2 linked regions of the Ruminococcus sp. HUN007 genome follow. The protein of the gene in region 1 binds, or shares a complex with, the protein of each later gene. Links are inferred from orthologs where the notes say so. Each region holds a gene or a part of one and is shown in the gene's direction. Other genes may lie near its edges. The genes, in order: fliS and CC97_RS09150.

Region 1 (16,725 bases):
CTTCCTGACAAGGACAGTACAGATAATGCGTATTTCCTCGATATGATAGGTAAACTTATGGAAGGCAAGCACACCTTCACAAACGGCGTTGAAAAATATGAAGGTACGCTTCAGGGCTTTATAGTTGACTATTCAGCTAAAATAGGTTCAGATGTAAGTTTTACAAAATCAAAATATGAGGCATGCGAGAAGTATTCCAACGAACTTCAGGACAACCGTGAAAATATCACAGGTGTCAGCGAAAGTGAGGAAACTGTTGCTATGCTTACACATAACAGAGCATTCCAGGCTGCAGCCAAGATGATGACTACAATGGATGAACTTCTTGATGTTATCATAAATCAGATTGGTGCTCTTGGATAGGGATGAACGGGGGTGAGACATCATGGCAGTAAGAATAACGAGCGGCACGACCAACAGAACTTATCTTAAAAACCTCAACGGTTCGCAGCATGCGATGAACAAGGCAATGGAACGTGTTGAATCCGGAAGGGATTTTCAGAGGGTATCTGATAATGTCACTCAGGCTACAAGAGCTATAAATGTTAGATCCAGAATATACAGAAATGAACAGATGACAAACAATGTGAATACTGCCGCTGAGCAGCTCAACATGGCTGAAACTGCTCTTAAGCAGATGAACGACATCTGTTCAAACGTTCAGTCCGAAATGTTCAAAGCATTGAACACACCTACACTTCAGGCTAGTAAGGAAACATTCAGTGCATTCCTCGACGGAGCTAAAGACGAATTCATGCGTCTTGCGAATACCAAGTACAATGACAAATACGTTCTCGGCGGATTAGGTATCGATGTTGCACCGTTTAAGGCAAACGTTGATGGTAAGATGGAGTTCAACGGTAGTGCCATTGAAAAAATGGTCGATAAAAAACCAATGGTTAGGGATAAGTAAAAATGCTTCGAATACTAGTTTGGATTACGAATGCGAATACGGATATGATGCTGAAAAAGTAGGTTTTGACGAAGTTCTTAATCTTTTTAATATGAATGAAAAACAGTTTCTTGATCAATTTGGCAGTGGAAATGACGATGTCGATAACTGGCGTAACGGCATATTCTGGATCACCGATTGCAGTCATAAAGGCTTTAAGGGAACGTTGCAAGACAGTACTTCGGTAGAAGGCGGAGATAAGCTGAAACCTGTTAATCCAGCTGTAATACAAAATATGCCGACAAGCACTCAGATTCAGAACGATCCGGAGAATTATTATTATGAAGATAATCCTGTAAAATATTCTGGCGATAGTTATGTAGATATAGGACTTGATATATCAGTGGCTGGAAACGGTAAAGTGGCTCCTAAAACTGCATTTAAAACTACAGTAGATGGTATTGCAGCTATGGGCTATGGCTCTACAACTATTCCATATGATGAAATAAAAGGATTACAGGCTAAAGCTGGTGCCACTGGAACCAATAACGGACAGGATCGTGAGAATGTGTCTAACAATCTTTATGACATGATGACTCAGATGCAGGATGCGATCAATAGCATTAAAGAAGATGAAAATGGTAATTCTAATATTGCTGATGTTATTGATAAGATCAGTGCAGTTATGGTTAATTTTCAGAAGCAGACTGATAAGGTTATCGCAGCAGAATCTGAGCTCGGCGTAAGGTCGAAGTTCCTCGAAACCAACCTCGACAGACTAGAACAGGAGAATACTTCACTCAAGAAAATGCAGAAGGATATCGAAGGCGTCGATGATGCAACTGAAATAACCAATTTCCTTGGTTATCAGAACGCCTGGAACTTGGTGCTTCAGTTCGGAAAGAATATCGTTCCGAAGTCACTTATGGATTATGTCAACTGATAATACCTGACGGTTTTATCATATAAAATGTAGTATGTCAAAATAAGAACAAGTGAATAGAAGTTTGTATATTAACAAGGAAAGTTTGATTATTCATTATTCAGGGAGGGATTTGAATGCAGCTTCTGAAAATAACTACAGTTCCGATTAAGTTTAAAGAACAGGAGAATATCACGGCTGATAATAATCCGGACTTTTCTCCTGAAAATGCTGAAGTTAATTCAGCGAATGTAAGAATTCCGGTTAAAAATACACATTCTTCAAAAAACAATCCGGAGATGTACGACGGTAATGTGGTCGGCAATAAAGCTGCCGGCGGCGTTCAGCAGAAATTCATAAACCGGCAGCCTGACAGTATGATGCACGAAAGTGCTTCGGAAACTGAAGGCAGTGAGTACAGTGTGAATTACTGCTACGGAAAGAAAAACGTCAGACCTGAGCCGAAACCGAACTGCGCGGAATATATGCGTCAGAACATACAGTCGGCAGCCACTATAGATTCGGCAATGGACAGCCTTGATTCTGTAGTGCCGGACAAATCGTGGGAGCCGGAGCCGAAAGAAGCTCCGAAGGCGGTAAAGATTCATGCACCGAAGCCGCAGCCTCGAAAGATAGTTGAAGAATATGCACATGTGGAATTTGAATATCTTGGCGGTTTCAATTACGTGCCAAAGAGTTCCGCGCCTGATTATGAAGAACCGGAAGAATAGGAACATAACAGGGAATGTGCTTAAACGGCATATTCCCTGTTTTTTTAACCGTACATGCACTGACAAAGTGCTTAAGTACAGCACATAAACTACAGAATACTGTCTCCTGCTGCACGACCGGCAGGAAGCAATGAATGCGGAGGTAATTATGAAAGTAAACACTAGAACTTTTGGTGAGATCGAGATCTCAGAGAACGACATTATCACATTTGAACAGCCGATCTTAGGATTTGAGGAAAACAAAAGATACGTATTCATGATCGATGAATCACTTAACGGCGAATTTATCTGGCTGCAGTGCCTTGATGATACAGATCTCTGCTTTGTACTTGCAAATCCTAAAACACTGAATCAGGAATATGCACCGACATTTGAGGAAGATATCACAAAGGTGATCGGCAAGGGAACATATGAAATGTGGCTTGTAATGGTAGTTGCAGACAACTTCGGTGAATCCACTGTTAATCTCAAGAGTCCTATCGTTGTGAATCTCGAGGAGAGAAGGGCTGCTCAGTTCTTAGCTGAAGAGGACTACACTATCCGATATAAGCTTTTTGAAAATGTTAAGGAGGACTAACAATGCTTATACTGTCAAGAAAAGTGGGGGAAACAGTTTATTTAAATGAAGATATAGAGATCAAGATCGTTGAAGTCAGCGGGGATAAGGTACGACTCGGTATTGAAGCACCTAAGGATGTTAAGGTGCTGAGAAGCGAACTGCGTCAGACCATGGAGAGCAATAAAAAAGCATCAGACGCTGTTGCGCCTGACGCATTTAAGAATATGCTTGGTCAGATCAAAAAATAACACTGATCAGTCACTGTACAGGGTCTGCTCGTCAACAAGTTCTATGTTGCCGAGCAGAGCCATATTTGCATTGCGTATGAATGCTCTCAGTTCAGATTCACATCGTTTATTGATTTTTCCGATTTTATATTTGTATTTGGTATGATTTCCAAACATGAGCCCTTTTTCTCCTGTATGGAGATGAATCTCCGTAGGCTTAGAAAATATAGGATCGGAAATTTTTATTGTGATCCTGTCAGCAAATTCACTGACGATCTCCGGACACTCTATTGCGGCACCGTTCATGGATATCGCTTTTATACAGCATTCTTCCCATCTGTAGGTAAGTCTGTTTGCGAAAAAAGTGTGTCTGAAGGCAGGAACATAAACCTGGGCTTCAAACGGTATGTGAGCGGCAAGTACTTTTTCAGCACCCATAATAAAAGCGCATTTAAGTGAGATGACCCGGAGAAGTTTCGGAGAAGAAAGATAAACCTCACCGGTAAACACGTGTGTCGTAACTCCGTTTTCAGTACAGACTACGGTGACTTTTGAATTGATCTGAAGAATAGGCACAAACTGAGCTGTAAAGTCTAAGTGCTGATCTTCAGCCGAGTACGAAGCAAAACCGTATTCCAGTATTTCACCGTTTATAAGCTTGAGTATCGCTTTGCATTTTACAGGAAACACTGATTACACCCCCAAATAATCGTATTATTCTATTATTATACCATAAAATCTGATGAATTGGAATATACCGTGAACGAAAAAATTCGTATTTTTATTCAGACAAGGGAGAAAAATATGGAAAACAATGAACGAACAGCACAGATCTGCAGCTGCTTTGATGAGATCGTGGAAGTGCTGCTTGAAATGGAAAAGGAAATAGGTGAACTTTATGTTTGTTCACCTGATGATGTTGACATTTCAGTGGAAAGAATTAACAGATACCGTGAGATTACCGACGAACTATTTGCCGGGATAGATTCGCTGTGTGCCGAAGATGAGACCGGCGAACTGAAAAAAGCGACAGAACCGCTCACTGACAGAAAAGACGTGGCCGAAGAATATGCCGTAGTATTTGAGAAAAGGCAGGAAGTAAACGCTGTTGCCTACAGGATAAGTGCGGCCATACCGATGGTTCAGGACAGACTGAAGAAGTCCATGGACAGAGTTCTCGAAGAGATCAGAGAGAACAATTCCGGACAGAGTGCCAAGGCAGCAAGATTTTACAGCGCGGTAAATGAGACTCAGGGACAGGGGGACAGAGTCTTTACACAAAAAAGCAGAATTATATGAAAATTTCTTAAAAACTCTTTAAAAAAATGTAAAAATGCCGAATAATATAATAAGCAGATTAATCTAATACAAGCACCAGAACACTGGTAATACATCAGTTCCGTTAAATCCGGATATACCGGAAGCGGAGTTTACAGGCAGATCCCTATATTCCTGTGCTGATGTCTTTAATCAGTGATTTCTTAAATTTTATGATCAGGGGGGATACATATGCAGGTAAGTTCAAGTTCAGAAAATACGTACACGAATGCATCCTACAGCAATAAGGGTATTTCAGGCATGAACTCAGGACTCGACACTGAAAGTCTTGTCAAGTCAATGATGAGCGACATGCAGACAAAAATAGACAAGCAGGAACAGCAGCAGAAAGTTCTTGAAATGAAGCAGGATCAGTATCGTGAGGTTATTGACAAGATCAATGATTTCAGGGGTAAATACTTTTCAGTTACCGGTGAGAAAACTCTCGCTCTTACATCAAGCTTCAAGAGTACAACTACTGAAAGTACATCTTCTGCAGTAAAGGCTGTTTCAACAGCGGATGCAGTTGAGGGAAGCTTCGATGTTGAAGTAATAAAACTTGCTTCTGAAGCAAAGTTTACAAGCAGCGTAAGTGCCAGCCAGGGCATGAATGTAAAAGCCGGCGGTGAACTTATGTCCGCTTCAGCTGCTAAAATGACGATCAGTGTCGGGGGTACAGACATTGAAGTCGATGTAAGCGGTGCAGCTTCAGCAAGTGATATGGCTGACAAGATCAACAAGGGCATAACAACATACAACAGACAGAATTCATCATCTGCTGTTGATGTATCAGTTTCAGTCGGTTCAGACGGAAAACTTAAGTTCTCCGGAACAGGCGCCTCAACAGATATCTCAGTAAACGGCAGCAGTGCGACGGTCAAAAATGCTTCTGTTACTTCAGGTAAATTTGACAAGTCAAAGCTTTCCGCAGATGCGAAGGACTATACATTCAAATTAAACGGTAAAGATGTTACTGTTAATCTCAGCAAAAATGATTCTGATGAGGATATTCTTTCGAAGATCAATGCTCAGGTTTCAGGAAAAGGAATAACAGTATCGTATGACGGCACCGGCGATGACAAAAAGCTCAAGTTTACAGGTAATTCTGATGTTGAAAAGATCACCATTGAAGCTGCATCAGACTCAAATGATCTGAAGGCACTCGGATTCAGCGGCAAGCAGGAAGCTTCAAGAACATCTGAAGTTTCAGCTGATGTACCGGCGATCGAATCAAAGGGTAAGCTGAATATAACATTTAACGGTGTATCAAAGGATATCTCACTGACATCAACAGATACAGCCGACAGCTTCAGTGAAAAGCTTTTCCAGGCCTTTGGCTCAGGTATCCATTTTGATGCAGACAGCGGCGAGATCACAGCCGGCACAGGAAAGAACATCAAGATAAAGGGTGACGAAAGTTCTCTTGAGTTCATCGGAATGGATTCAAAGGGTGCTACAAACCAGCTTGACACCTCAATGACGCTTAAAGATCTTTACGGATATAATGATTCTGACAAGATCGAGTTCAGTATAAACGGAACAGATTTTTCATTTACAGGCGATACAAAGCTTTCCGACATGATGACGGAAGTAAACGAGAGCCGTGCCGGTGTTACGATCACATACAACTCGCTGAATGACAAGTTCAGTATAAAGGGCCAGGAAACAGGTTCCGGTTCAGTGATCGAAGCAAGCGACAGTGATGAAAACGGCATTCTTAAGAAAATGTTCGGAACATCATCTATCAGCAAGCAGGGAACCGATGCTCACGCAGTCATTGACGGTGAAGATGTTTTCTACTCAGGCAATGAGCTTAAGTACAACGGCATCAATCTCACACTGAAGAATGTTACAAACGGTCCGGTAAACATCGAGACCACAAACGATAATGACAAGGTGCTTGATAACATAGTTTCATTCGTTGAAGACTACAACGCTCTTATCAAGGATCTCAATGACAGGACCCACGAAAAGGCTGAATACAAGCAGTACATGCCTCTTACTGATGCACAGAAGGACGAGATGACTGAAAGTGAGATCAAGAAGTGGGAGGAAAAGACCAACAAGGGCCTTTTAAGCGGTGACAATGATATTTCAAGTTTCCTCAATGAAATGCGTACAGTTCTCTATACTAAGGTAGGAGACAAGAAGCTTCTTTCCGAGATAGGAATAGAATCAAGCAGTGACTGGAAAGACTACGGCAAGCTTACGATCAACAAGGACAAGCTCAAGGATGCTATCCAGAACGATGCCAAGGGCGTTGCTGATATATTCACAGGCTCAAACGGCATAGCTTCAAGACTTGACAGCGCATGCAAGAAGGCAGCCAATACTTCTTCCGGTTCGCCTGGTTCACTTGTATCACTTGCCGGACTCAAGGGCAAGGCTACTGAAAAGAACAATACTATAAGCAAGCGCATCGATACTATCAAGGAAACTATCAAAAAGCTCAAGGAACAGTATGACTCCAGAAAGGAAAGACTGTGGAAACAGTTCAACTCAATGGAATCGGCTCTGGGAAATATGAATTCAACAGCTAATTACTTCGCATCAATGATAGGCGGAGGATTCTGATAACAACGGTGGTGAATGCCGGATGATCAGTCCGGCGTTCACTGTAACAACACTATTTAATTAACCTGAAAGGAGAAGTCTTCTATGGCTGCTTCAAACCCATATAACAACTACAAAGAACAGGCAATAATGACCATGACACCGGGAGAACTTATCATCGTTCTTTATGAGGAATGCATCAAGATGCTCAATCACGCAGTCTTCTACATTGAAGAAAAGAATGATCCTGATGAAGCCGACAAGGCTATCAGGAAAGCGCAGAGAATAATCCACTACCTTGACGGCATTCTTGATTACAAGTACGAGATATCAGGAAATCTTCACATGCTTTACGATTACTTCATCAGAACACTTGTTCAGGCAAATATCCGCAAGCGTGTTGAGGTTTTCAAACCGATAATCCCGATGCTTACAGAACTGAAGGATTCATTCCAGCAGGCTGAAAAGAAAGTGCACATGAAATAATTTCCTTGTTTGCGCCCTGACCGCTATAGGTCGGGGCGCTTTGTACAGTATACGTAAATACGCCGTTTACAGCCGAAACTTGCATATATTAAGTTTTTGTGGTAAAATAAGTAGGTATACATAAATCAGGAAGGATAATTGAAGTGCATAATACACGGAATCTTCTGCTTGGAAGAGATGCGGACATTACTGTTGACAAGCAGCAGGGATCAAGAAACGTCGGACGCAAGAGCATGAGCTATCTTGTAAAAATGGGTTTCTTCACTGCTGAAAAGGATCTGCCGAAGCAGGAAAGGCACATGATCTATATAATGGGCGCTGAGGATGTTTCAGACGAATTCAGGGGAAAGATCCTCGCTACTATAAAACGTCCTTCAAGTGAGCGTCTCCTTTTCGTTGCCGCTCCTGAGGGCAAACTCTACTGTGAACAGCAGATCAGTGAATGTCTCGGCTTTTATGAAAGACAGCATAAGTCTGATTTTGAGTTCTACATGACCATAGTCTGCGGTATGATCCTTGTCAAGGACTACGGAGACACAATAAGATTCCTTCTGGCTGAAGACCGGAAAACAAAAAAGATAAGCTTTATCAAGGATGTTATCAGCTACGGTGAATCAGAAAAGCAGGCTTCTGTCCGTGTGGTGAACCATTACACCGGCATAAAACCGGACACAGATGATTTCCGGACCGAATATATGCTGGGATCCGGAGAAGGAAAAAAGCAGAAGACCATAATGTATTTCGGAACATATACTGAAAAGAAACTCAGAATTCCGGAGGACTGCAGTTTCCGTACAGTAAACCTTGAGTTTGACAAAGCTATCAGGAGTCTTGACGATCCGCAGGAGAGGATCCTGCTGATGGAGGCAAAAGAACATTATGACAAAAAAAGAAAAGGCCGTTCTGGTATGTGAACGTCTTAAGGAGAAATATCCTGAAGCTGTCTGTTCACTTGTCTATGACAAACCATACGAACTGCTTATTGCCACGAGGCTTTCGGCACAGTGTACCGATGCCCGCGTAAATATAGTTACCAGAGACCTGTTTGCCAGGTATCCCACACTGCAGAGTTTTGCGGATGCTTCACTTGAAGATCTCGAAGAAATTGTGAAACCATGCGGATTTTACCGCGGCAAAGCGAAAAGTATAAAGGAAATGTCTGCTATGATCATTTCCGTGTACGGAGGCGAGGTCCCTGATACCATCGAAAAGCTTACATCTCTTCCGGGTGTAGGAAGAAAAACCGCCAATCTTATTCTCGGTGACGTGTACGGTAAACCTGCGGTCGTTACTGACACTCACTGTATCAGAATAACAGGAAGACTGGGACTTACAGACAATACTGAGCCTTATAAAGTTGAGAAAGATCTGAAAAAGATCGTTCCTCCTGCTGAAGGTTCAGATCTCTGTCATCGTCTTGTTTTTTTTCGGACGTGAGATCTGCAAAGCCAGAAAACCGCTTTGCAGTCAGTGCTGCCTTTCAGATATCTGCAGATACTTCAGCAGTGCCGGAAAGCAGTAACAGACGTCCCGGAGCCATCCGCGGATACCGCCGGATGACCGTCAGATCGGAGGATAGTAAATGAAAAGAAAATGTATGAGTCTGCTTCTGGCACTGACACTTGCAGGTTCAGATCTTTTTTCTGAAGTTTATTCAGTAAACGATAAATGCGGCATAGTCTGTTCTGCTTCATCATATCAGATCAGCGAGAACGGACTTGCTCTTATTAAAAGCTTTGAAGGATTTTCAAAATATGCCCAGTGGGATTATCACCAGTGGTCGATAGGATATGGCACAGGGGTAGACAAGGATGCGTATCCGGATGGAATAACTGAGGCTGAAGCAGACAGACTGCTTCGTGAGGTAGTTGTCGTTTATGAAAAATTTGTCCGTAATTTTCTTGACAAGTACGGGATATCAGTTACTCAGAACCAGTATGATGCTCTGGTAAGTTTTACTTACAACATGGGTAACGTCTGGAACAACACATCTGAAGTTACTATAAGAACATATCTTGTAAACGGTATTGAGAATTATACACCGGAGCAGATAACCGATGCCTTCAAACTCTGGTGCAAGGCCGGAGGACAGGTACTTCCCGGACTGGTGCGCAGGCGTGAGACCGAAGCCGCACTTTTCCTTTCCGGAGTTGATTATTCTGCGAACGAAACAGGTGAAAAGTGGCGCGTAACATCTTCGACCGGCATACGTCTGAGAAGCAGCGCCGACACCAGTGCCGAAATAATAAATGTTATCCCTTACAATCATGCGATAACCGTTGACGAAAAAAAGGAGAGCGGCGGGTTCCTGTGGGGCAGGACCAGCTACGGCGGAACGGATGGATGGTGTGTTCTTGACTATGCGGAACACATAAGAGGAGAAGTGGAAACTGTTGTTGAGCCGGATGAAGAAAAATTCGATCAGTACAGTATTACTTCGACCACAGGGGTAAGGCTCCGTTACAATCACGGAACTGACTTTGACATACTTGATGTTGTTCCGTATGAAGCGGTAATAACCGTATATGAAACATTTCAGGACAGTGATTATCTCTGGGGAAGGACCGAGTATAACGGCAAGCCAGGCTGGTGCGTACTCAATTATGCAAGAAAGCTTGGTACGGATGAACCGCCGGTCGATCTTGTTCTGAGAGCAATGCCACAGAAACTTGACTATCTTGCCGGTGAGATATTTGAAAATGCCGGTATGGTCGTTGCGGCCTGCTACAGCGACGGACGCGAGGAAATAGTTGAGGATTACGGCTGTGAAGGAAACACGATGGTACCGGGAGACAGTATTATAACTGTTGATTACAAAGGCGCATCATGCGGACTGATCGTCAGGGTAAAGGCACGCCGGGGAGACATCAACCGTAACGGTACTTTTGATCCGGAGGATAATTACTGCCTGAAGCAGCATATTCTCGGTGCTTCTGAAAATGATATCACCGAATCCGGCGATATTAACGGTGACGGTATAATAAACATTTTTGACACGATACACATCAAGCACGATATGCTTGCAAAACAGGAAGAAGCAGAACAGGTCTTTGAAGATCTGACAGACTGATATACAGGGATAAACGGGGAATAATCAGGGGAAAGCAAAATCAATATTCATTCAGGAGACTTTTTCATAAGACTATGATAAGAAATGAAAATATGAGAAAAAAAACAGGTATAGGAAACACCCTTATTATTATTGCTGTTATCGCCGCCGCAGCAGCGGTTCTGCTTATTGTTCTGATCGTATTTATGCTTTCAGGCAGAAACAAGGAAATGCCTGATCCGGGACCCTTTACAGTTCCGAACATAAACGTGACTTTCAGCAAGCTTGACAGGACGAAGTTTTACAGGGAAAACGGCTTTATAAACTACAGTGACAGCGAAAAGACTGTGAAAAAAGGCGTTGATGTATCCTACGCCCAGAAGGAAATAAACTGGCCGAAAGTTAAAGCTGCCGGAATTGATTACGCAATGGTCAGGGCCGGTTTCAGAGGATATGAGAGCGGAAAACTCAACGTTGATGATTATTACCACAGAAATATGAAAGGCGCTCAGGACGCCGGACTTGAAACAGGTGTTTACTTCTTCTCCCAGGCTACTTCAAAGGAGGAGGCTGAAGAGGAAGCACGTTTTGTGCTCGGCCTTATCAAGGACTACAATATTACCTGTCCGGTGGCGTACGACTGGGAACCTGTGACCCATGACACAGCGAGAACGGATTCCCTTGCCGGCGATGAACTCTGCGAATGCGCACTCGCATTCTGCCGTACAATTGAGGAAAACGGCTATAAACCGATAATCTACGCCTCACTTAATCTTCTGCGTGACCAGTTTAATATGTACGATCTTGAGCAGATCTCCGGATATGATCTCTGGCTTGCGGAATACAAGGAGCATCCGGAGTTTCCGTATGAGTTCAGCATGTGGCAGTATACCGATGAAGGAAAGGTTGACGGAATTATAAACTATGCTGATCTTAACCTGTTCATAGAATAAACTGTTCATGAAAAAATCAGCGCTTCCATAATAAAAAATGATCGTTGTCTCATTCCGGTGAGATAACGATCATTTTTGTTATTGGATTTTTATCAGAGAAACATTTTTTCGATAAACTTTGCTGCACCGTCTGAGTCGTTGTCCGAGTCAGTTGTGAAGCGGCAGAGTTTTTTTAAGTTTTCGTCTGCGTTTGCCATTGCTGTGCTTATACCGACTGTCCCAAGTATGCTGAGATCATTTTCAGTGTCGCCGAGTGCGGCGATCTCTGAAAGGAGTATGCCGGTCACTTCAGAAAGAGCGGTTATGCATTTTCCCTTGGTGGCTTTTTTTGATGTTATTTCGATATTGTTTGCACCGCCTGTGACACATACAAGTTCTTCGTCATATTTTTTCAGTATGGAAAGAAGTCTGTCACGGTTTTTTGTATTCGCCGTTTATTTTACGGAAGTTGACGGTGATCTTTTCAACATCCGGCCTGTTTATTGTGTAAAACTCAGTTATACTGTCAGTCAGTATTCTGCTGTTTCTGATATAGGCTTTGACTGCGTCAGAAGCATCCACGTCATTCAGCACACCGAGACAGCGGCTGTCCGTATAGGCGTTTTCAGCTGTGAAAAGATCGGACATAACATCGAGTTCCGGAAACAGGGGAATAAGTTCAGCCATTATGCCGTCCGGAATACATTCTTCCCTAAGCATTTTTCCGGCAGAAAGATCATATAATCCTGCACCGTTTGAAAAAAACTGCATATCTTACACCCTGAGCAAGTATCTCTTTCGGAATGCCTCCGAGATGCCTTCCGGTCACCGGTACGATGAGAATGCCTTTTTCTGATGCTTTTTTCAGAACCTCCAGGGAATACCTGCTCACGGTCTTGTCAGACCGGAGCAGAGTTCCGTCGAGGTCTGTGCATATCATTCTGACGATCATTTTTCAGGTCCGATAGTTTTTATCTTCTTTGAAAGATACTGTCTGAGTGTTGCAAGGTCTGTAAGATTTACAGCAGAGTCAGTAAGTACGTCTGCAGCCTTGAGCTGATCGCCTGTAAGCTTGCGGTCACCGATGAGGTAAAGGCTGAGAAGTGACATGTCTGTTACGTCGACCTTTGTATCGGCGTTGATATCACCGTATACAAGCTTTGTAGTCTTGTCTGTAGGTTCCTTTGTGGCAGGAGTCTTTGTAGCAGGTGTTTTTGTAGTCTCAGATGAAGGAGCTTCCGAAGGATTGATCGGAGGGAATTCCTTCGGTTCTTCACCGTACGGAGTTCCGTAAACGAGTTCATCTTCGAAGTAAACAGGAATTCTGTCTGTCGGACCGAATTCCTCGGACATTTTGAGACCTTCACGGCTGTAGTCGTTTGTGGCATCCCAGTTGCTTTCGTATTCAGCGTCCTGTCCTACGAGAATACCGAACTGCAGAGCTCTTGAACCGTGCCAGAGAGTTCCTGTCCAGTCCATTTCAACGTAGTAAATATTGTCTTTGAGATGTATCGGCTGTGATACCTTTGCACTTTCCTTCATGTCAGTAGTTGACTGAACTTCATCGTAGTATACTTCCGATCTTACATCCTTTATGCTCTGACCCTTGGCCACGAGTTCCGAGATGTCAAAGTAGTAGCGTGCCTTGAGCTTTTCAGTGTAAAGATATCTCGGCGGCTGTGTTGTATCATTGTGTACACGTACAGTTACCTGAGTTCTTTCAACGTTTTCCTGTACAACGTTGCCTTCGATCCAGAAGTCTGTCTTTGCAGGTTCCTTCGGAGGGAAGTTTTCATCAGGCTTCATGTCCTTTGTTCCGTACCACTTGTAAAGTGCGGCAAGATCGCCGACGATACCTGCGTTGTAGTCAACGGCAACTTCGTTGTAAACGTAGTCCTTGGTGATGTCTCTGTGCCAGTCTGTTGAGTCAGGACCGCCGACGAGAGCACCCCAGAGTGTATGTGCCTGATCGATAGGATCATCCATGCTGAATGTTGTTGAGCCGTGAGCTGCACGGTGGTGAGGATGTGAAGCTGCAGTAGGTGAGTAACCTACGATGTACGGACGGTTCATCGGGTTCTTGCCCATGATGTATTCCATCTGTCTTTCGGCCCAGTCGGTGAATCCTGTGTATTCCTCGTCAAACTTTGCAGTTTCCTTTCTGTAAACGGCAGCGCAGAGACCTGCGGCTGTGTTGTAACGGCATGAACCGTATTCGTTTACTACGGAGAACTTGGAAGGTGACATGTTGATATATGTTTTGTCGTTTACATCAACGTCCTTGATGTGCTGGTAGTCCATGTTCCAGATCTCGTCAGCAAGGCCTGCACACTTGAGGTGCGGTTCGCCTGACCAGAATTCGAGGTTCCATCTGAAAATGAACCAGTCACGTTCGTTGTTTGTGATAGGTGCGAGTTTAGCGAAAACACCGCCCCATACTGTATCCCAGCAGTGTACCCAGATATTCTGCCATGTAGAACCTGTAGTCTCCATGATCCTCTTGATATATCCGGTATATTTGTAACCGCCTGTTTCGGTTACTTCTGAAGTATCGACCGAGTTGATGTGATCGATGTATTCCTTTTTGCCTGTACAGATGTTGAGCCATACAGCAGCCCATGCGAGTTCATCGTAGTCGTAGCTTGAAGTGTAGAAGCCGCCGTCGTAACCAAGGCTGAGCACTTCATTGCTGTCTTCTGCTTCCTTGTGGGTCTCGCGTGCGAAGTCGTAGAGAGCGATGGCTTTCTTAAGACTTTCCTCAGCGTATTCAGGTTCTGTGTCCTTGAAGTTGAGGTAGTTGATAGCGAGTGAAGCAGCTGCGCCTGCACACATGTCTGAAGCCGGTGTGTCAACTGTTGCGAAGTATGCCGGTCTTGCGAAGTTAAGGAGCATCTTTGTGTCCTGGAGTTCCGGCGGACACCAGTAGTTGTGGTCGTTGTTACCCTCACCGACCTGGTAGCAGAAAGCAACTACCTTGTCATCTTCATCAAGATATGTACCCTTCATGTAGAAGTCATTGAACTGATGAAGAATGGTTTCGATATGTTCCTGATTTCCTGTATCCTTGTATGCGTCTCTGAATTCGTAGTAACCCCATCCGAGAGTTGATGCAGCATATGTACCAGGAAGACCGAATTTTACATGGTCACCGGCATCGTGCATACCGCCGCCGCAGTCGATAGTTCCGTCTCCGTCAGGATCGAGAATGTCACGGTATTCATCGATGAATTCCTGCGAGAGATTAGTACCGAACTTGGCATCGGCGCCTTCCATATCAACAGGCTGGAGCGGAATAGCATAGTCCTCAACGTGGCACTGACCGCGCCATTCAAGCTGGCGGAGCTTTTCGCCTGTTTTAGGGTTTACATCCTTTCCGCACATTTCAGCGTCATAGAAGTAAAGCACGTACTGGAGTGCCTTGGCGAAGTTTACTTCCACGTCATCGTAGCTGAATGAATCCGGATCAGGGAACACTCTTTCATCGTCCCAGATCTCCGGAGGCGGATCTCCGGCAGTTGCATCCACAAGTGACGGAGCCATAGCACTGCTGACGACAGTGAGGCTCAGAGCACCTGCAAGAAAGCGACCCCAGATTTTTCTGTTCTTCATTGGAAAATCAACCTTTCTGCAATAAGTCTGCATTTAATAAAATAGAAATGTATGGAATGGGTGTGAGGTCACACTCATTATAAATTATACTACAAAGCCAGTGCTTAATGCAACTTAAAAAATGCTGGCTTTAAGAAATATCAACAGCTCCGGACAGCGTGTTTATTTTCCGTTCTGTGATTTCCTGATACGGTCCTCAACGGTTTTAATAATAATGTTTATGACCTTGAGTCTGGCGTACAGCTTGTTGTTGGCTTCGATGATATGCCACGGAGCAAATGTGGTGGATGTCTTTGATATCATTTCATCCACGGCCAGTTCGTACTGATCCCATTTGTCGCGGTTACGCCAGTCCTCGTCAGTGATCTTCCATTGTTTTTCCGGATTGTTCTGACGTTCAGTGAATCGTCTGAGCTGTTCATCCTTATCAATGTGAAGCCAGAATTTTATCACTATAGCGCCCGAACCGGTAAGCTCGTATTCAAATTCATTTATCTCATTGAATGCGGCGTCACAGCGGCTTTTTTCAGTGAATCCCTCAATTTTTTCGACCATTACACGGCCGTACCATGTCCTGTCAAATATCGCGATGTGACCGCTTTTCGGCATACGTCTCCAGAAGCGCCACAGGTAGTGGTGTGCCAGTTCCGACTTGTCAGGAGCCGAGACCGGAATCGCTTCATATCCGCGCGGATCAAGTGCGGCAGAGATCCTTTTGATAGCTCCGCCTTTTCCGGCAGCATCCCAGCCTTCAAAACACAGAACGAGCGGAATACCCTTTTTATATAGTATATTGTGTATGTCGGAAAGCTTTTTCTGATATTTCTTAAGAAGTTCAGGATAGCGTTCCGTGCTGATAACTTTTCCGTCAAGTTCAGTTTCAGACAGCGCAGGCATGTCGAGCAGTCTGAAAGGTGATGATCTTGAAATGGAACGGTTTTCATTGTTTATGGCGTTGTTAACAGTTTCATTGATTATGGTATAAACCATGTGTTTTGTGAATGATGATCTTCTGGCGTCGATTACGTTCCAGCGCGCAAACGGAAAATCGGTTATTGAAAGCAGGTCATCATAGGTGCGGTAGTATTTGCTGTAGTTTCTGTTCTGAAACCGGTCGCTTTCGGTTACACGCCACTTCGTTTTTTTATCATCACTCAGTTTTTTCATCCTCTTTTTCTGCTCATCGGCATCGATCTGGAGAAAGATCTTCACGATGATATATCCGTCATCTGAAAGCTGGCGTTCAAAGTTTCTTATTGAGATGATCCGTCTGTCGTATTCGGCTTCTGAGATCTTTCCTTCAAGAAATGCGCAGGCGATCTCTGAATACCAGCTTTTGTCCAGCACTGATATTTTGCCTTTTTCAGGTATCATCTCCCAGTGACGTTTAAGGAACGGATATCTTTTTTCCTGACTGTCAGGTGCTTCTACAGTGAATACTCTGAAAA
Region 2 (16,815 bases), 300 kb from region 1 along the record:
ACAATCTAAGTGTCCGGCCATTCCCTTCTCGAAAAGGATGCAAATAATTCATGTCGTTATAAAAATCCGTAAGTTCCTCGATGAACCGCTCTTTACTTAAACTACAAAAATAATTATTATCTTTAAGATATTTGAATTTTAGTATTCCTGCATTTTCAATATTTTTTACATTACAAAATACAGATCCCTTTTTTGAAAGATTGATTGTTCGTATTTCTCCAGCCCAGCTATAAAGATCACTGAAAATTCTTTTATGAAGTAATTTGTAAAAACTAAAATCCACATCTTTAAATTCAGTGTTTTTTTTCAGCATCCATTATTCTTGCTGTTACAATAGTCGCCTCTGCTTTATCAAGTAATTTCTGATTTCTTATATCAAACTTGTTAATAAGGACGGTAGTATGTTCATAACAATCCTGACTACATCCGTCTAACGAATAGACCGCCACAGTTTTACTCCTTGCAAATTACAGTGATCATTTTTATCAATTCATTAAAATCAATCTTTTTTTCAGCATAATCAGTAATGATTTTTAGTGTTTCATCCGTAAAATCATATCCTTCCATTCGAGTGGAAGCTATAGCATTATTTAAAGCATTTAATGTTAATGTGTCCAGTTTAAGCACCTCCAGATTCTACTGAAGCAATTCTTCTTCGCACGATTGATTGCTTCTTTCTGAAATGTTGTATATACATATTTAGTATACCATTTTTTCAATCAACAAGCAATAGAATAAAGGAAACCAATCAAATTCAAATTTATCTGGTTTCGGGGTTATAAGTAAATCAGCTAAAAACATCAGGGATTGAAAGCGATATCAGGGATAGAAAATGAATTCAGAGAACGAAATTTTTGCAAGGAGCACAACCTAAATACATGGAGGTATTATTATGGGAATGGTAGTTAGAACTAATATGGCAGCTATAAATGCCAACAATTCATTAGCAAACGCTTCAAAGGCTCAGCAGAACGGAATGCAGAAACTTGCTTCTGGTCTTAAGATCAACAAGGCTTCAGATGACGCTTCAGGTCTCGCTATTACAGAGAAGATGAAGAATCAGATCAAGGCTCTTGATACAGCTAAGGATAACTGCGAAGATGGTGCTAACCTCATTCAGACGGCTGAAGGCTACATGAAGGAAACTCATGACATCCTTACAAGAATGACTGAACTTGCTGAAAAGTCAGCTAACGGCGTTCTTAAGCAGGAAGACAGAGATGCTCTTCAGGATGAAATGAACCAGCTTTGTGCTGAAATAGACAGAGTTGCAACTACAGCGAACTTTAACGGTCATAAACTTCTTGATGGCTCACAGGGTTCAACTGCAGCTTTAACACTTTCATCTACAGCAACTGGCGGCAATTCTTATACTGCACCTACTGCCAATGCTGCATCTGGAATCAGACTTCAGATTGGTGAGACATCTACACAGGCTGATAAATTACACGTACAGATCAATAGCTTCCATACAGATACGCTGTTTTCTGGTGTTTCAGGCTTTATTAATAAGTCGAACGATAGTGATAACACAGGTATAGTTGCTACTGGTGCTACAACAGGCAATACAGGAGTTTCAACATATACTTCAGCTATTACTGTTGACATCAGCAGTCAGGATTCAGCTTCAGCAGCAGCAGATGCTATCCGTCTTGTAAGTAATTACGTTTCTGACGAAAGAGGAAAACTTGGTGCTCAGCAAAATAGACTTGAACACACGGTTAATACTCTCACAACAGCTTCTGAAAACACAACAGCAGCTAAGTCACGTATCTTAGATACAGACATGGCTAAGGAAATGATGGAATACACATCTAAGAATGTTATCGCTCAGGCTGCTCAGTCTATGCTTGCACAGGCTAATTCACAGCCACAGAACGTTCTGTCACTCCTTCAGTAATTAATAGCTGAAATAATTTGAACTTATAGTTGTTATAACTACGTAAATAGTTGATATAGGATTATGGGGACAAAGGGCTATGGTGGCTTCCACCGTAGCCCTTTACTGTTTAAGGAGAAGGAAATATGAAAGTACGTACTACAGAAAAAAAGGAAATACTTCTTTCAATAGGTATGATAGTCAAGAATGAGGAAAAGGTTCTTGAACGATGCCTTAAATCACTCCAGCCTCTTATGAATGCTATACCGAGTGAACTAATTATTGCAGATACCGGTTCGACAGATTCGACCGTTGAAATAGCAAAGAAATATACAGATAATGTATTTTACTTTGAATGGATAAATGATTTTGCAGCAGCAAGAAATTCAACACTTAAAAAGGCAAAAGGAAAATGGTATTTCTTCCTTGATGCTGATGAATATCTGGATGAAGATGTCAGTGAAATAATTAATTTTTTTAGCATACCAGAATTATATCTCAAATACAAGACACTCGAAATAATGATAAGAAATTATATGGATGTTAATAAAACTAATTATAGAGATGCTTGTTTGGCGAGATTTCAAAGAATAAATGATCCGAAAGACCCGGTGGAGTTTATAGGGAAAATACACGAAAGTATTTGGATTCGTCAGCCACTTGGTTATTTTTCAACCATCTTACATCATACTGGATACTGTTATTCTTCTGCACAGCAAAGCATGAATAAGAAAAACAGAAATATGCAGCTGATGCGTGAAGAGTATGAAAAAAATCCAAATGATCTCAGGCTGCTTTCCCATCTGATAGATGGCGCAGGTAATGATAATAATGAGAAAGAAAAATATATTTCGGAGGCATTGGTGATAGCCAAAGCAGAAAGACGACATTTGTATTCAAATGTCGTTTATATGCAGGCAGTACAGAATTTACAGAATTCTAGGCCTGAGTATTGTCTTGAGCTTTGCCGGGAATATTATGATACTCTAGATGGAGTTGAGAATTGCGTTGCAACTGTAGCGGTTGCTATGACAGAAGCTAAGATATTATCAGCATTAGCAAGATATAATGAATCATATCTTGCGTTTTGCAGATATTTTGATTTGTACGAAAGATACAAAAAAGATGAATTGATTCTTACTGATTCTTCAGCTCATCCTGTAGATGGCGTAACAGAATCAGAGTATATAAGATGCATTTGCATGGCAGCGCTTGACTTAAAAAAATCTAAGAGATATGATGAAGCATTTCAGTTGCTTAGCAAATTTGATATTGTCAGTCTTGATGGAGAAGATTTTAAAAATGTGCTTGGGTCTATAAGAGAGATTTGTCAGGATAAAAAGCAATATTCTACATTAGCGGAGTATTACGGTAAAATTATAAACTGCGATGATGACAATAAGTGTGAACTCTCTTTGTACATGATGGAAAGTACTTACTACTCGATTGTAGGTGAAGATAACAGAATGGCATTTGCGAAAGATGTTGTTAACACTGGTGTAAAAGGTAAGTACAGTGATCTTATGAAGCTTGTGCTCACTCAGAATGAAAAATCATTTGCTGATGATTTACTGACATTCATAAAAAATGTAGATGACTGGAAAGAAGGCTATTCAGAAGCAATTTATCTGGCGGTAAAACATGGTATTGATATAAGTGGCGTTGTAGATAATATGATAGCATCAGAATTTAGATCAAAGCTTGAAATGATTGCGGTTAATCACGATGATTTTGCCGGATATGTGCTTTGTTATGGCGTACCGGAAAGCTTCACGTCAAACATAAAGCGATTTCTATGGATAACTTCAATGTATGAAAAAGCTGCTTACAGAAGCTTCATGTTAGATGATAACAGAAAACATGAGATGTATTTAATGTTTACTAACTTGTTAGGTGAATATGTCTCTAATATATATAATCCGGAACTTCTTCAGGATGAGGCTGATATTCAGGTGCTTCCTTCTCTTCACAAGTTTGGATATTACATGCTTCAAGCAAATTCTGCACTTTTGAATGGTGACAGTGTCGGATATGTAAGAGGAATGAAAAAGGCTCTTCAGAATTGTGAATCAATGAAGGAAATAGTTGAATTTATGCTCGAGCGCTTTAAGCAAAAGATGGGAATAAAATAAAAAATAGCAGAGTACAAAAAATTTTTATACTCTGCATTAGTGTTTTAATTTTATGGCTGTATTAAATCAACCACCTGCGCTGTTTGGAAAAAATGTACATTATACGGAATAATCGCTATTTCTTATTGTTGCTACATCACTTTGAATACATGTATTTATTTAGGAAAGGAGCCAAATATGAGATTTTCACAGTATAAAGAAATATTGGAAATACTTGATTCTGTTATAGAAGCGACAGAATATATGAAGGAAAAAAATACAGACGAATTATGTGAGATATGCGTTCAGTCACTTAGTTCAGTATTGAACGTAGTGGATAATAACGGAACAGCAATTGGCGGGTTAGTAAATTCTATAAATAATGCGATTTTGAACTTTAATAATAGATTATATGAATCTGGTGAACTAACAGCTCTTTTAATTGAAATCAAAAAGCGTATTAATGATAGCTTACTTGAAGAGTTAGCAATATTGAAAGCGCAGATTGACTTAAAGCCTTGTTTTGAAATAGAACATTTTTATAATGAAATTATGGAGTATGAAGAAATTAAAGGAGAAGACGCTTTTGAAGATTATTGTAAAGAAAGAAATATAGATATAATCAAAGAATTAAGAAATGTATTGCCGAAATTGGACACAAAAACTAATGATTATGAATTGCTTTATGAAATCGCAGTTTTACTTGAAAAGGGTGGGGATTTAGCTTTAGCAAGTGTTTATTATGCTAAAGCAGCGTTAGAGATGAAAAAACAAAATCAAATATCAGATTATAATGATATTGTTAATTCATTTAATTCTGCACCTAAAACTTGTAAAGAGATATTTGAAACAGTTTTAAAAAACTATGAGTGTACAATTGTATTTTTATCCATATGCGGATTCGGTAAAGAAAGGCAAAGATATCAAAATCTCGCAATCTCATATGCGCAGATAGGAATTAAAGTAATTTATATTACACCAGAAGCTTATGTTGATGTTGTGAAAAGGGTAAGTGAGGATGAACTTGCGGAATATTGTGTTTCTCATTCTAATAATATTGAAGGCATAGAGGTAATAACACCTTTTTGCGCTTCTAATTATGGTGTACATTCTTATAATGCTATTGTTTCAAAAATAGCTGGCTCAGAAAACAATGCTGTTTTTATAATTTCAAATGTAAATGCATGGAAATCATTAATCCCATTAAAAGGAAAAAATAAAATAATATTTGATTGTGCCGATGATAATTCCGATTATAAAAATGCGTTTTGGTCAAATGCACAGTTATATGAAAATGAAAAATTACTTGTTGATTTTTCAGATGCTATACTTTGCACGGCTTATTCATTGTTTTTAAATAAAGCTATATTCCAAAATAAATCAAATGTTTATTTATCACATAACGCTGTGTCAGCGTTAGAAATGAAAAATTTCACTGACAATAATGAACCAGATGATTTGAAAGATATCCCTCATCCGAGAATCGGCTATGTAGGATGTATCTATCAGAGATTTGATCGTGATTTGTTCTATGAATTAGTTCGAAATAATCCGGATAAGTCATTTGTAATAGTCGGAAGTATATTGAATAACTATGTAGAGATGCTCTATCCTAATATGTATTATTTGGGATCTAAAGCTCATTCAGAATTATATAAGTATTATAGTAATATGGATATTTGCATAATACCATATTTTGATGATGCTAAAATGTCCATGTCTTGTGACCCTGTAAAAATTCATGAACATATTAGTTGCGGTACACCAACGATTACTACTTATATGCCTGATACAGGAACAGGAAGACTAATAACCTACCACGCCAATACTGTTTCTGATTTTCAGAATTGTATAGATAGAATATTAGCAGAGAAACCGAAAGTATGTAAAGAGCAATTAAACAACTATTTAGCTGATAATTCATGGATTTCAAGGGCATGTCAAGTATTACGAATATCCAACGATGATACTTATGATTATGAAAAAACTAAAAATTGTATTAATCAAATTAAAAATGAGTTTGAGTCTATAAAAGATATTCATTCAAATTTCAGTGTTATTTATGGAATAGCCTCAATTCCATATGATCGTTTTGAAGCTGAAAAATATATAAAACGAGCTTGTAAAGAATACAAAACTGAATTTAATGATGAAATACTTGAAAAGTTTGAGCGGTATGTTTCTGAACAGTCAATGTAGTTTATTAGCGCTTAAAACTACAATTATAAGACTTGAATTATATGGCACCAAGCGAGCAAATTGTTTTGGATAAAGAAAACTAAAATACTGTGAGAGGTACAATTTATGGCTTATTTATCATGTGATTTGATTTCAAATATGTATTTGAATATAAATGGTAGAATAGATAAAGGCGATAGGGTGATAACGCTTTGCTGCGAGAATATTTCATCTGCTCCGGGAGTAACTCTTACAGATAATGTTGATGAAACTCTTGAAAGATTTGTTGGGCTCAGAACAATGTTATTGGCTCAGGGATTACGAACTCCGGAAAAAAATGATTACGGATGTGCAGGATGTTCTAAATACCGAAAAGGAGACTGGAGTATTAATCCGTTTATAGGTTATGTTAATCTTTCTATGTATCCTGCTCCATGTCAATGCAAATGCTGTTACTGCAGTGTAGATAAAAAATGGATTAATAATCCAGATGTTAAATCTGCTTATGAAAAAATATTTGAACTTCTTGAAAGAGCTGAAAGCACTGGATTAATCGATCCTGATGCTTGCTGGCAGATTTCTTCAGGTGAAATTACAATTCATCCTTATAAAGATAGAATTTATAAATTGGTTAAGAATAAAACAGCATGCTTTTATACGAATGCATTTATTTACGATGAAGAAATAGCAACCAATCTTCAGAACAATTCGAAATCAGCTATTAATTTGTCGATTGATGCAGGAACACCTGCAACATGGGCTAAAGTAAAGGGCGTAGATAATTTTGATGTGGTTACAGATAATCTGGTAAAGTATTATTCACATCTTTCAAGGCCAGGACAAATTACGATGAAATACATTGTTCTTCCGGGCATTAATGATAATTTAGCTGATTATGAATCAGTTGTTGAAATAATGAAAATCCTCGGAACAAATCATTTAACAATATCCAGAGATGTGAGTAAGAAGTATTGTTCAAATGATACTGATTATAAACAACTTATATTATCTGCAGCATATCTACTGGCACTTCTCTCAAAAAACGGGATGAGTAGTGATATGTTTACTTACACAGAAGAAGAACGACACGATGTGGTTGAAGTAGCTGAAGAATTACTGAAGAACAATAAAGTATGATTACACCATAACGCTTCGCCTTGTTTTTACGCCTGATTCATGGTATACTTATTTAAGATGAAAACGAAAAGAATTCAGAAAGGAGAGCGCGGAAATGGGAAACTATATCAATCCGGGAAATCAGGCATTTAATGAGATAAACGATGAAGATTATGTTGATAAGACAATGCTTATTTCACTGGTCAATGAAAGAATACGAAAAAAGAATAAGCTTATCTGTATAAGCAGACCTCGTCGGTTCGGAAAGTCTTTTGCTGCCAAAATGCTCAGCGCCTACTACGACTGTACCTGTGATTCTCATAGTTTGTTTGATGAAATGAAAATAACTGAAACGGGGAATTATGAGAAACATCTGAATCAGTACAATGTGATCAGTCTTGATATAACCAGCTTTATTTCAGATGCTAAAAGCAATAGTTTACCTTTGAGTGAAGTACCTAAGATGATCATAGAAACGCTTAAATCTGAACTGAAATATCTTGATCCTGGTCTTTCAGCAGAACTGTCATTAAATGCTGAATTAAGCAGATACATCAATGAATTAAACGGTAAACAGTTTATCTTTATCATTGATGAATGGGACGCTTTGATCCGTGAAGCGAAGGATGAACCAAAAACACAGGAAGCGTATCTTAATTTGCTGCGCGGCTGGTTCAAAAACAGCAATTTTACTCCGAAAGTTGTAGCTGCAGCGTATATGACCGGAATCCTGCCGATAAAAAAGGACGGTTCACAGTCCGCAATTTCGGATTTCGATGAATATCCGATCCTTGAACCGGATGATTTTGCTGAATTTACAGGGTTTACTGAAGAAGAAGTACAGAAGAAATGTAAAGAGAGCGGTCTCGATTTTCATGAAGTAAAGGAATGGTATGACGGATACGATTTTCCGGATATCGGAGCGATCTATAATCCGTATTCAGTGATGAAGGCTGCTGAAAAGAAAAAATGCAAATCTTACTGGAAAAAGACCACGGCAGCCGAGTCTCTGAAAACATATATAAATATGAATTTTGACGGACTGCAGGAGAAAATCGCCTGCCTGATTGCAGGAGAAAAGATCCACGTGGAAGCCGATGAGTTTCAGAATGATTTCGAGACATTCAGTACGGCTGACGATGTGCTGACACTTCTTATACATCTTGGCTATCTGACTTATAACGAAGAAGACGGGACGGTCCGCATTCCAAATAATGAAGTACGCGGCGAGTTCAGACTGCTTCTTTCATCCGTTAATGAAGGTGAAGCATGGATGAAGCTTATCATGCGATCAAAGAAACTTCTTGATGCCACTCTGAAAGAAGACGCAGATACCGTAGCTGAAATCATGGAAGAAATACGCAATGAGCATTACGCACCGCAGTTTTATAACAACGAGCAGGCATTGAGAGCTGTCATAAAATATGCGTATATCTGTACGGAAGGAAGTTACATAAAAACAGAGGAGCTGCCGTCCGGTAAAGGTATAGCTGATGTGGTTTATATTCCGAAACCAATGTCTGATCATCCTGCACTGCTTATAGAGTTAAAATGGAATAAATCATCCGGAGGTGCAGTTGAGCAGATTAGAAAAAAGAAGTACGACACCGTGCTGAAACCTCTTAAAGATAATCTGCTCCTCGTCGGGATAAACTATGATTCGAAAACAGGAAAGCACAGCTGTACGATTGAGAGATCTTGAAAAGGGAATGTTAAGAAACTTTCTTTGAAAGCAAATCAGCATGCCCGGAATTATGAGCCGCAGAGTTTACGGTCAGTTAACCGTAAGCCCTGCGGCTAAAAATATTATTACGACAATTTTTTCATAAGTACAAGCTCTTTGTCTATATGTTTGTAAATATGATCCCTGGCTCCGCTCATCCCTGCCCGATAAGCACTTTCTTTCCCTCAAAGGCAAAACCGTACTTTATGATATTGTCATCAGTTGCCCCAAGATCAAGGAGTTCCTGCTCATATTTCTTTTCTTCAATCTGAGCAAGTGCATTTGTCAAGGCGGTTTCAAGTGTTTCTTTTTTATTTTTGTTTACTACTTTGAATTCGATGATAAATGCCCTGTCTTTCTTGTCATGTGGAACGAGCATAATGTCATATCTTCCGAATCCGCTTTCACGGTTCGATTTTACAGCATAGCGTTCTCTTAACTCAACCAGCATGCCGAGAACAAGTCCGTGATAGAATTTTTCCGGCGCAAGAAAATCATCTTCATTATATGCAGAATCAAATGTACTGATTGATGAAAATACTATTCTGTTCATATATTCGTTCATTGAATCTGTATCGCAGTTCAAGAATGACTTTATAAAATCGCTGTAATAACCGACAACTGTTTCATCAAACCATCCTTCGATCAGATTTCTTAGCAGCAGCATAGTCTCATGATTAACGATCCGAATTTCATAAAGTTTATCTCTGATCAGATTACTTTTAAGGTAACCGCTCATTACAAGCAAACTCCAGATTGCACTCTGTGATGTGCTAAGTTTATTAAACACCAGCTGCTCATCAAGTTTTTTGGTAACCGATCCGCCGTTTAGAAGATTTTCAAAATCAGATTTAATATCTTTGCTGCCTTGACGTATCAGTTTGCTTACCAGATCGTTTGAGCTGGAGTTTGCCCAGTACGAATCTATCTTTCCGGAATTTAAGAAGAACGTTACAGACATAGGATTGTAGATATCTGTAAGTCTTCCTATATTGAATCCATCGTACCAGAATTTGATCTCATCTTTGTTCGTGTATCCGTATTCATCCATTGCATCGAATACTTCCTGTTCAGTAAATCCGAAATAATCCTGATAAATTTCATTCGAAAGCGAACATATAAGAAGATTGTTCATACCTGAAAACAATGATTCCTTGCTCACTCTGGTAATACCGGTCATTACTGCCCGGTCCATGAATTTATTATCTTTGAATGTGGAAGTAAAAAGCAGGCGCATAAATGACAGTATTTCATTCCAGGAACCTTGTGTCCAGGCTTCCTGCAGCGGAGTATCATATTCATCCAGAAGAATAATTACCTTTTTACCGTATTCGATTGACAGTACTTCAGATAAGAATAAAACCGATTTGGCAACAAGATTTTCATCAAAGTCTTTCGGCTCTTTTACAGTAAAACCATTTTTTATACGGTCGTATTCTTTTTTATAGTCTTCGCTGATCTTATCGCTGCCATGGACGATCTCATTATTTCTAATATAATGAATTTTGATGATCGAAGCTATATTATTTTTCATTTCAAAAACTTTGTCGTTTTTTACCGTTGAGAAACTTAATGCGATAACCGGAATCGTTCCCTGAAATTTCATTATTTCAGGATATTCTGATATTTTTAAGCCTTCAAAAAGATCTGAACGGTTTTTATAATCAGTGCTGAAAAAACATTCGAGCATACTCATGTTCAGCGTCTTGCCAAAGCGGCGTGGACGTGTGATGAGTGTTACTTCATCTGCTTTGTTCCACCACTCTTTGATAAACAATGTCTTATCAACAAGAAAATTGTTTCGTTCTCTTATTTTGCAAAAATCAGAGGTGCCGGTTGCTATTTCCTTTAACATGTTCGGGTTCCCCCTTCAAGATCTCTCAATCGTACAGCTGCGCTTCCCTGTTTTCGAATCATAGTATAAATCGCTCCGATATCCGGAAAATCGTATCCGTCATACCATTTCTTTACTTCATGATAGCCGAGACCGCTCTCATTGCTGTTTTTGAACCAGCCACGCAGCAGATTAAGATACGCTTTCTGCGTTTGGGGTTCAGATTTAAGCATTGTCTTATCAACATAATCTTCATCGTTTATCTCATTAAATGCCTGATTTCCCGGATTGATATAGTTTCCCATTTTCGCACTCTCCTTTCTGAATTCTTTTCGTTTTCATCTTAAATTAGTATACCATGAATCAGGTGTAAAAACAAGGCGAAGCGATCTGAACTCATAAAACCCGATCAAATGTGGCTGAAAGGAACAAATGATGAATTTGAAGTTACAGATAAAAATAAAAGCACCATGACTCTGTAAAGAATCATGGTGCCTGATTTGGTTGCGGGAGCTGGATTTGAACCAACGACCTTCGGGTTATGAGCCCGACGAGCTACCGAGCTGCTCCATCCCGCGTTCTCGACCGTTATCTATTATACCACTTTCGCAGTCCTGTGTCAACAGTTTTTTCGCATACACATCTGACAGATTTCACTGTGCAAAAAAGAGGATTTTTGTATTCATTTTTCTGAAGCGGTGATCAGATGGTTTTTTACCGATTGACCGGAAGGTGTTTTTCGGGTTATAATATTGATAACGATAATTTTAATACCGTATCCGGAACAGCCTGACCGGCTGTACGGACCGGCAGTGACAGCAGTGATAAGAGGGATCAAAATGGGAATAATAAAGAATTACGCAGACGCGGATCATATAAGGATCTCGTGGTACACAAAAAAAACGGACCTGTTAGGTCCGTTTTTAAGATCTGTATTATGGGTACAGGGATGCAGCCGGAACTGTCCGGGGTGTATTGCAGCTCACACTCATTCGCCTGACGGAGGTAAAACAGTCAGAATAGCTGAGATCGCGAAGGAGTTTGCGGGGGCAGCTGAAACGGAAGGCATGACCGTTTCGGGCGGTGAGCCATTTCACCAGGCGGACAGGATCTGCCGGCTCACAGGAGAGATAAGAAAGAGCCGTCCTGATTACGGGCTGATCGTCTATACCGGATATACTTATGAGGAGCTGAGTTTCTCGGATGAGAAGCCTGTAAAGGAGCTTCTGAAACTCACCGACATACTCATCGACGGAGCTTACGTGCAGGAGCTTGATGATGACAAAGGACTGCGCGGCTCGTCAAATCAGCGTGTCATCCAGCTGACTGACAGGTATTCTGAGCATATGGAGATGTATATAAATCCTGCAGCCAGAAAGAGCAGCTATGAGATAAACGGTGAATATTTCAGGATGACAGGCATTCCGTCACAGAACTCAAAGGAGCTTATGAGGAAACTCGGGATTATTTGATCTCAAGTCTTCTCTTTTCCTGTGACTGAGTCAATTTCGGCATTGTTACCTTCAGAACGCCGTCATTGTATTCTGCGGAAATGTTATCGGAATCGATACCTGCAATGCCGAAGCTTCTGCTGTACATGCCGGAATATCTTTCTTTCCTGATGAACTTTCCGTCCTCATTCTTTTCTTCCTTTTTCTCTTCATGTTTAGCGGAGATAGTCAGAAGATCCTTTGAAATATCTATGCTTATATCTTCCTTTTTAAATCCCGGAAGATCTGCTTCAAGAACATAATCAGTATCTGACTCCTGAATATCTGTTCTGAATTCCTGTTCAGGTCTGTGCATAGGCATCATTCTGTTGCCGAAGAATTCTTTTTCGAAATCATCAAACGGATTAAAGATATCGTAACCTTTTCTTTCAAACGGTGTAAGTCCAAACATAAATTATTCCTCCTTGTAATTGTACACACTGTTCTGTCAGCAGTTTACGGAGGATATGCGTCCTCGTTAGTATCTGAAACCGCCGGCAGATTTTTCTGCTTCTTTTTCTGATATGATCTTTTTTAATGATTCCATTGGAACCGCCTCTTTCATGTTCTTTATTTCCTTTCGGTGATTATTATATTACACCCCGATTATGACAGAATTGTGAACAACAGATGAAAAATTAGCACTCTCCGTGCGAGAGCGCTAATCACAAAGAAATACTGTAATACCGTAAAAAGCAGCGTCATTCCCGAATGACGCTGCTTTCGCATTTATAAGTAAGGGAAACGCTGATTTATTCATAAATCAGCGTGGGGCTTCGGGGCGAAGCCCCGCAAATCCCATCTCCGGAAATCCGGCGAAGCCGGATTTCCGATTAAATCAGTGTTTCCTAAGTATATGATCAGCTGCTCTTTCTGAAGTTTTTATCGGTAAGAATTCTGGCAGCTATAAGTCCGAGAGGAAGTGCGGCTATTAGCATTATTGCCTTTGAAAGCCACATGATGCCTGTATTTACATCGTTGAGTCCCAGGTAGTAGATACCCTTGTAGAGGAACATTCCCGGAACCATGATAACTATCGACGGAACTGTAAGTGTGATTCGCGGATATCCGATTTTCGCCTTGATAAGTGAAGCCATTATTCCGGCTGAAAAAGCGCCGATGAAAGCCGCCGCACTTACCGGAACGGATGTGAAATCAACAAGTTCAAGACGAAGAGTGTTGGCGATCATGCCTATCATTCCGGCTGTGAGAGCCATCTTTCTTTTGCTGTTGAAAAGGAAAGAGAATCCGTACACACCCACAAAGCTTGCAGCCATCCTGAAAACGAGTTTCAGCACAGGATCAATCGAAAGCTCAGGAAAATCTGCAGGTGTAAACCTGAAAGTAAAGGCCGCCAGCCATCCGGTCAGTGTTGCCGTGATTATAATAAGGAAGGCATAGGTGAGACGTTCAAGACCCGAACGAAGATCAAGCTTTGCAAGGTCGATGCCGCCGGTGATAAGAGGAAATCCCGGTATCACAAAAAGCATCGAGCAGATGTATCCGGACTGATGTGCCTCGGAAATGCCGAAAAACATCTCGGCAAGTTTTATAAGAATAACGTAGGTACAGCACGAAGATGCCACTGCGCAGGCAACATTGGCCAGCAGGGTTATATGATGTTCAATGAGTTTCTTGCGCACGAACTGCCCTACTCCCGCTCCGAAAAACGCAAACAGCATTTCAGCAGGACCGCCGCCGAGAAGGAACGTAAACGCACAGCACGCAAACGCAGCAGCAAGTGAAAGATTCCATGCCTTATAGTTGGCCGGCATACTTTCGATCTTGTCGAGGATCCTGTGGAACTGTTTTTACCGAATACTTTCCTGCCCGCTCCGTAAAGCTGTCGGCAAAAAACTCGATGGCATTCAGCCGGTCAGTATTTACACCGGTTGTGTTTATCGATATAGCATTGGTGTAGGTTTCACCGTTTTCCACGCAGGTGTATGAAATGGAAAGCAGACCTATGTCGGCGTTGCAGACGATGCCGAGAGCACGGGATATCTTGTTCATCGACGCGCGCACTCTCCACGCTCCGGTACCGGATGCAAGCATCATAAGTCCGACACGGCCGACCAGAGTAGCCTTTTCCTTAAGCGACGCATTTTCGGCTGCCAGTTCCTCATTTTCCTCATCGAGGAGCTCGTGCCACTGGATCTTCATGTGCTGTTTTCTGAACTTACTCAATTACAGATCATCCTTTATATATATTATTATGTACGTCACGTCCAAAAGCGGACTATATAGATTTTACCACTTAACAGCGTCCCTGTCAACGTATTTTATATACTAAAACAACAAAATAATCATTGATTAATTGTATATTATATGATAAAATATTTTTAACACTTATTAAAAAGGAGTTCTGAATAAATGTATTGTGTTAAATGCGGTAAATTTCTTGATAATGACGACCGTTTCTGTCCGGCCTGCGGAAAAAGCAATCCGGATTATTTATTCTGTATGAAATGCGGCAAGCCGCTTGACAGCAAGACCCGTTTCTGCTCAGGATGCGGTTCCCAGAACCCGAATTTTGATTATGATCCGTATACTCCCGGTATAAACCCTCCTCCATCCGGTTATAACGGTGGCCAGAATTACGATCCGAATCCTATGAATAACCAGAGCTTTGCCCAGAACAAAGCACAGGGCGTGACACCTCAGAGTTACGGTCAGACTATATCACCATATGCTGATGATCCTGTCCCGAACGCACAGGCAAATGCCGCACAGAACAGTGTTCCTCCGGTATATACAGCTGAAAACGCCAATGCTGTAGGCTTTGTAAATTCAGGAACACCTGCACCGGATATGAACAGCAGCATAAATAACACTAACATTAACGGCATGAAAAATAATAAAAAGACGGGGCATATCGTAGCTGCCGGAATAGCCGTAATGATCGCAGCAATAGCCGGTATCACCATAGCTGGCGCTAAAATCGGTCAGCAAATTGGACGCGGAGCTTCTCCGCGAAACCACAGCTACAGTGATAACTATACGCCTAAGGAATACACTTTCAACCCATTGAACAACATAAAGGAACCTGAGGTCATCTGGGAAACGGACACTGTGAAGGTCTCCACTCTGAACATCATCCACGACAGCAGTTTCTCCTCCAGCGCAAAACTTCAGCTTCAGATTGAAAACAAATCCGATAACGATATTCTTGTAAGAACTGATAAAGTTCTCATAAACGGTTATGATGTTAACGCATCCGTTTATGAGTCCGTTTCCAAAAAAAGTACAGTCACTGACTCTGTTTACATTGACCTTGATATACTTGAAAAACTGAATATTGAAAACATAAACAATATTGACCTGTGGTTTAAAACAGAGAACAAACAGGACTACAACGTGGTCGAAACATCGGACAAGATCACAGTTGAAACGAAAAACACTGCTGACAACGAGCCTTTTGTACCGGATACAATATTATTCGATCATGACGGTGTAAGGATCGGCTACTACGGAACAGAATATTCAAGCCGCTACGATAACTCCATGAATGTTGAAGTTTATTTTGAAAACAATACAGATAAAATAATCGACTTTGATCTGGATTCATTTCAGATCAACGGCAAGGATATTAAACCGTACCAGCATACAGTATTATATCCGGAATCAAAAGGTATCTTTGACTTCTGGTTATCTGAAGAAAAACTGAAAACGATCAGAATTGACTCTGTCGAAGATATTGATGACATAGTATTTTCAGTGGAAGGAACACATCAGACAGAAGATGCAGAAACACACCGTGCAAAAACTGAGAAGGTTTTCAGCACAGGTGATCTGAAAGTCTCAACTCATTAACTTTCCTGTATTCAGCACATACTTCACACTGATCTGAAATAATTCATTCACAGCATAAAAAAGCTTCGCACCTTTTACGGTACGAAGCTTTTCTTTTTCAGGAAATACTGATTTATCCGGAACAAACCAGTGTTCCGGGGCGAAACCACGCAATTCCCGCCTCAGCAAATACGGCGGAGCCTGATTTCCTGTTTGATCAGTACTTACGCTTTGCTCTTATTTGCATTGCGGAGCATCTTTATTACGTCCTTTATCTTAACCGGTTCTCCGCGGTAAAGGACGAGGAGCTTGTATACTTTCGCTGCAAGGAAAACCACTGCAGCAGTGGCGATCACCATAAGCACGATGCTGATCAGTGCTGTCGGCATCGTTATATTTCCGACTATAATATCGGCAGGAACGGTAAACGGCGCTGTGAACGGAACGTAACGGAGGATCTTCAGCATATGGTCGTTACCGTTTAACTGATTGAAATACGGGAACATCCAGCAGGCAACAACTGCCATAGTATATATTCCGAAATAATTGCTTATCTCTTCAGTTTTTGACGCAAATGAACCTGTGAAGGCCGCAAGAGCGATATAGAGCAGGAAGCCTATGGCTATCGCAATAATGCCGGCCAATACAGCAGGAACTGTAAATCCTCCCTGAGCCGAGAACTTATCAAGCAG

What was found.
Region 2: the proteins of fliS (region 1) and CC97_RS09150 are in contact, whole or in part, in a crystal structure (PDB 5MAW), measured with the Bacillus subtilis proteins. The link is inferred for Ruminococcus sp. HUN007 from one-to-one orthologs.

The regions. Positions count from the first base shown.
Region 1 is NZ_JOOA01000002.1:854,781-871,505, reverse strand. What follows is about bases 6,306-8,996. They hold fliS (flagellar export chaperone FliS), read left to right. Parts: upstream 6,306-7,306; coding sequence 7,307-7,687; downstream 7,688-8,996. Other genes in these bases: CC97_RS07920 (hypothetical protein), read left to right, coding at 7,831-8,601; fliD (flagellar filament capping protein FliD), read left to right, coding at 6,306-7,222. Also shown: flagellar hook-associated protein FlgK, read left to right, coding at 1-363; CC97_RS07965 (hypothetical protein), read left to right, coding at 386-913; CC97_RS07960 (hypothetical protein), read left to right, coding at 933-1,835; CC97_RS07955 (hypothetical protein), read left to right, coding at 1,952-2,545; flagellar assembly protein FliW, read left to right, coding at 2,694-3,122; carbon storage regulator CsrA, read left to right, coding at 3,125-3,352; CC97_RS07940 (hypothetical protein), read right to left, coding at 3,359-4,021; CC97_RS07935 (hypothetical protein), read left to right, coding at 4,136-4,630; more of fliD, read left to right, coding at 4,841-6,305; CC97_RS18750 (SH3 domain-containing protein), read left to right, coding at 9,270-10,757; CC97_RS07905 (glycoside hydrolase family 25 protein), read left to right, coding at 10,850-11,689; CC97_RS07895 (hypothetical protein), read right to left, coding at 12,101-12,439; CC97_RS07890 (HAD hydrolase family protein), read right to left, coding at 12,405-12,620; CC97_RS07885 (glycoside hydrolase family 9 protein), read right to left, coding at 12,617-15,277; pap (polyphosphate:AMP phosphotransferase), read right to left, coding at 15,440-16,725. UniProt on the Bacillus subtilis protein: Essential for filament assembly. May act as a facilitator of flagellin (hag) secretion. Antagonizes translational repressor CsrA indirectly.
Region 2 is NZ_JOOA01000002.1:1,165,442-1,182,256, forward strand. What follows is about bases 116-2,896. They hold CC97_RS09150 (flagellin), read left to right. Parts: upstream 116-892; coding sequence 893-1,900; downstream 1,901-2,896. Other genes in these bases: CC97_RS09145 (Fic family protein), read right to left, coding at 116-313; CC97_RS20135 (hypothetical protein), read right to left, coding at 294-449; CC97_RS09155 (glycosyltransferase family 2 protein), read left to right, coding at 2,026-2,896. Outside these bases: more of CC97_RS09145, read right to left, coding at 1-115; more of CC97_RS09155, read left to right, coding at 2,897-4,011; CC97_RS09160 (glycosyltransferase), read left to right, coding at 4,189-6,189; CC97_RS09165 (radical SAM protein), read left to right, coding at 6,295-7,305; CC97_RS09170 (AAA family ATPase), read left to right, coding at 7,400-8,986; CC97_RS09175 (AAA family ATPase), read right to left, coding at 9,162-10,862; CC97_RS09180 (hypothetical protein), read right to left, coding at 10,856-11,146; CC97_RS18820 (4Fe-4S single cluster domain-containing protein), read left to right, coding at 11,681-12,313; CC97_RS09195 (Hsp20/alpha crystallin family protein), read right to left, coding at 12,306-12,743; CC97_RS09200 (threonine/serine exporter family protein), read right to left, coding at 13,192-14,106; CC97_RS21580 (threonine/serine exporter family protein), read right to left, coding at 14,090-14,518; CC97_RS09205 (zinc ribbon domain-containing protein), read left to right, coding at 14,705-16,144; CC97_RS09210 (ABC transporter permease), read right to left, coding at 16,348-16,815. UniProt on the Bacillus subtilis protein: Flagellin is the subunit which polymerizes to form the filaments of bacterial flagella. Assembly into flagella requires FliW. Acts as a homeostatic autoinhibitory regulator to control its own cytoplasmic levels.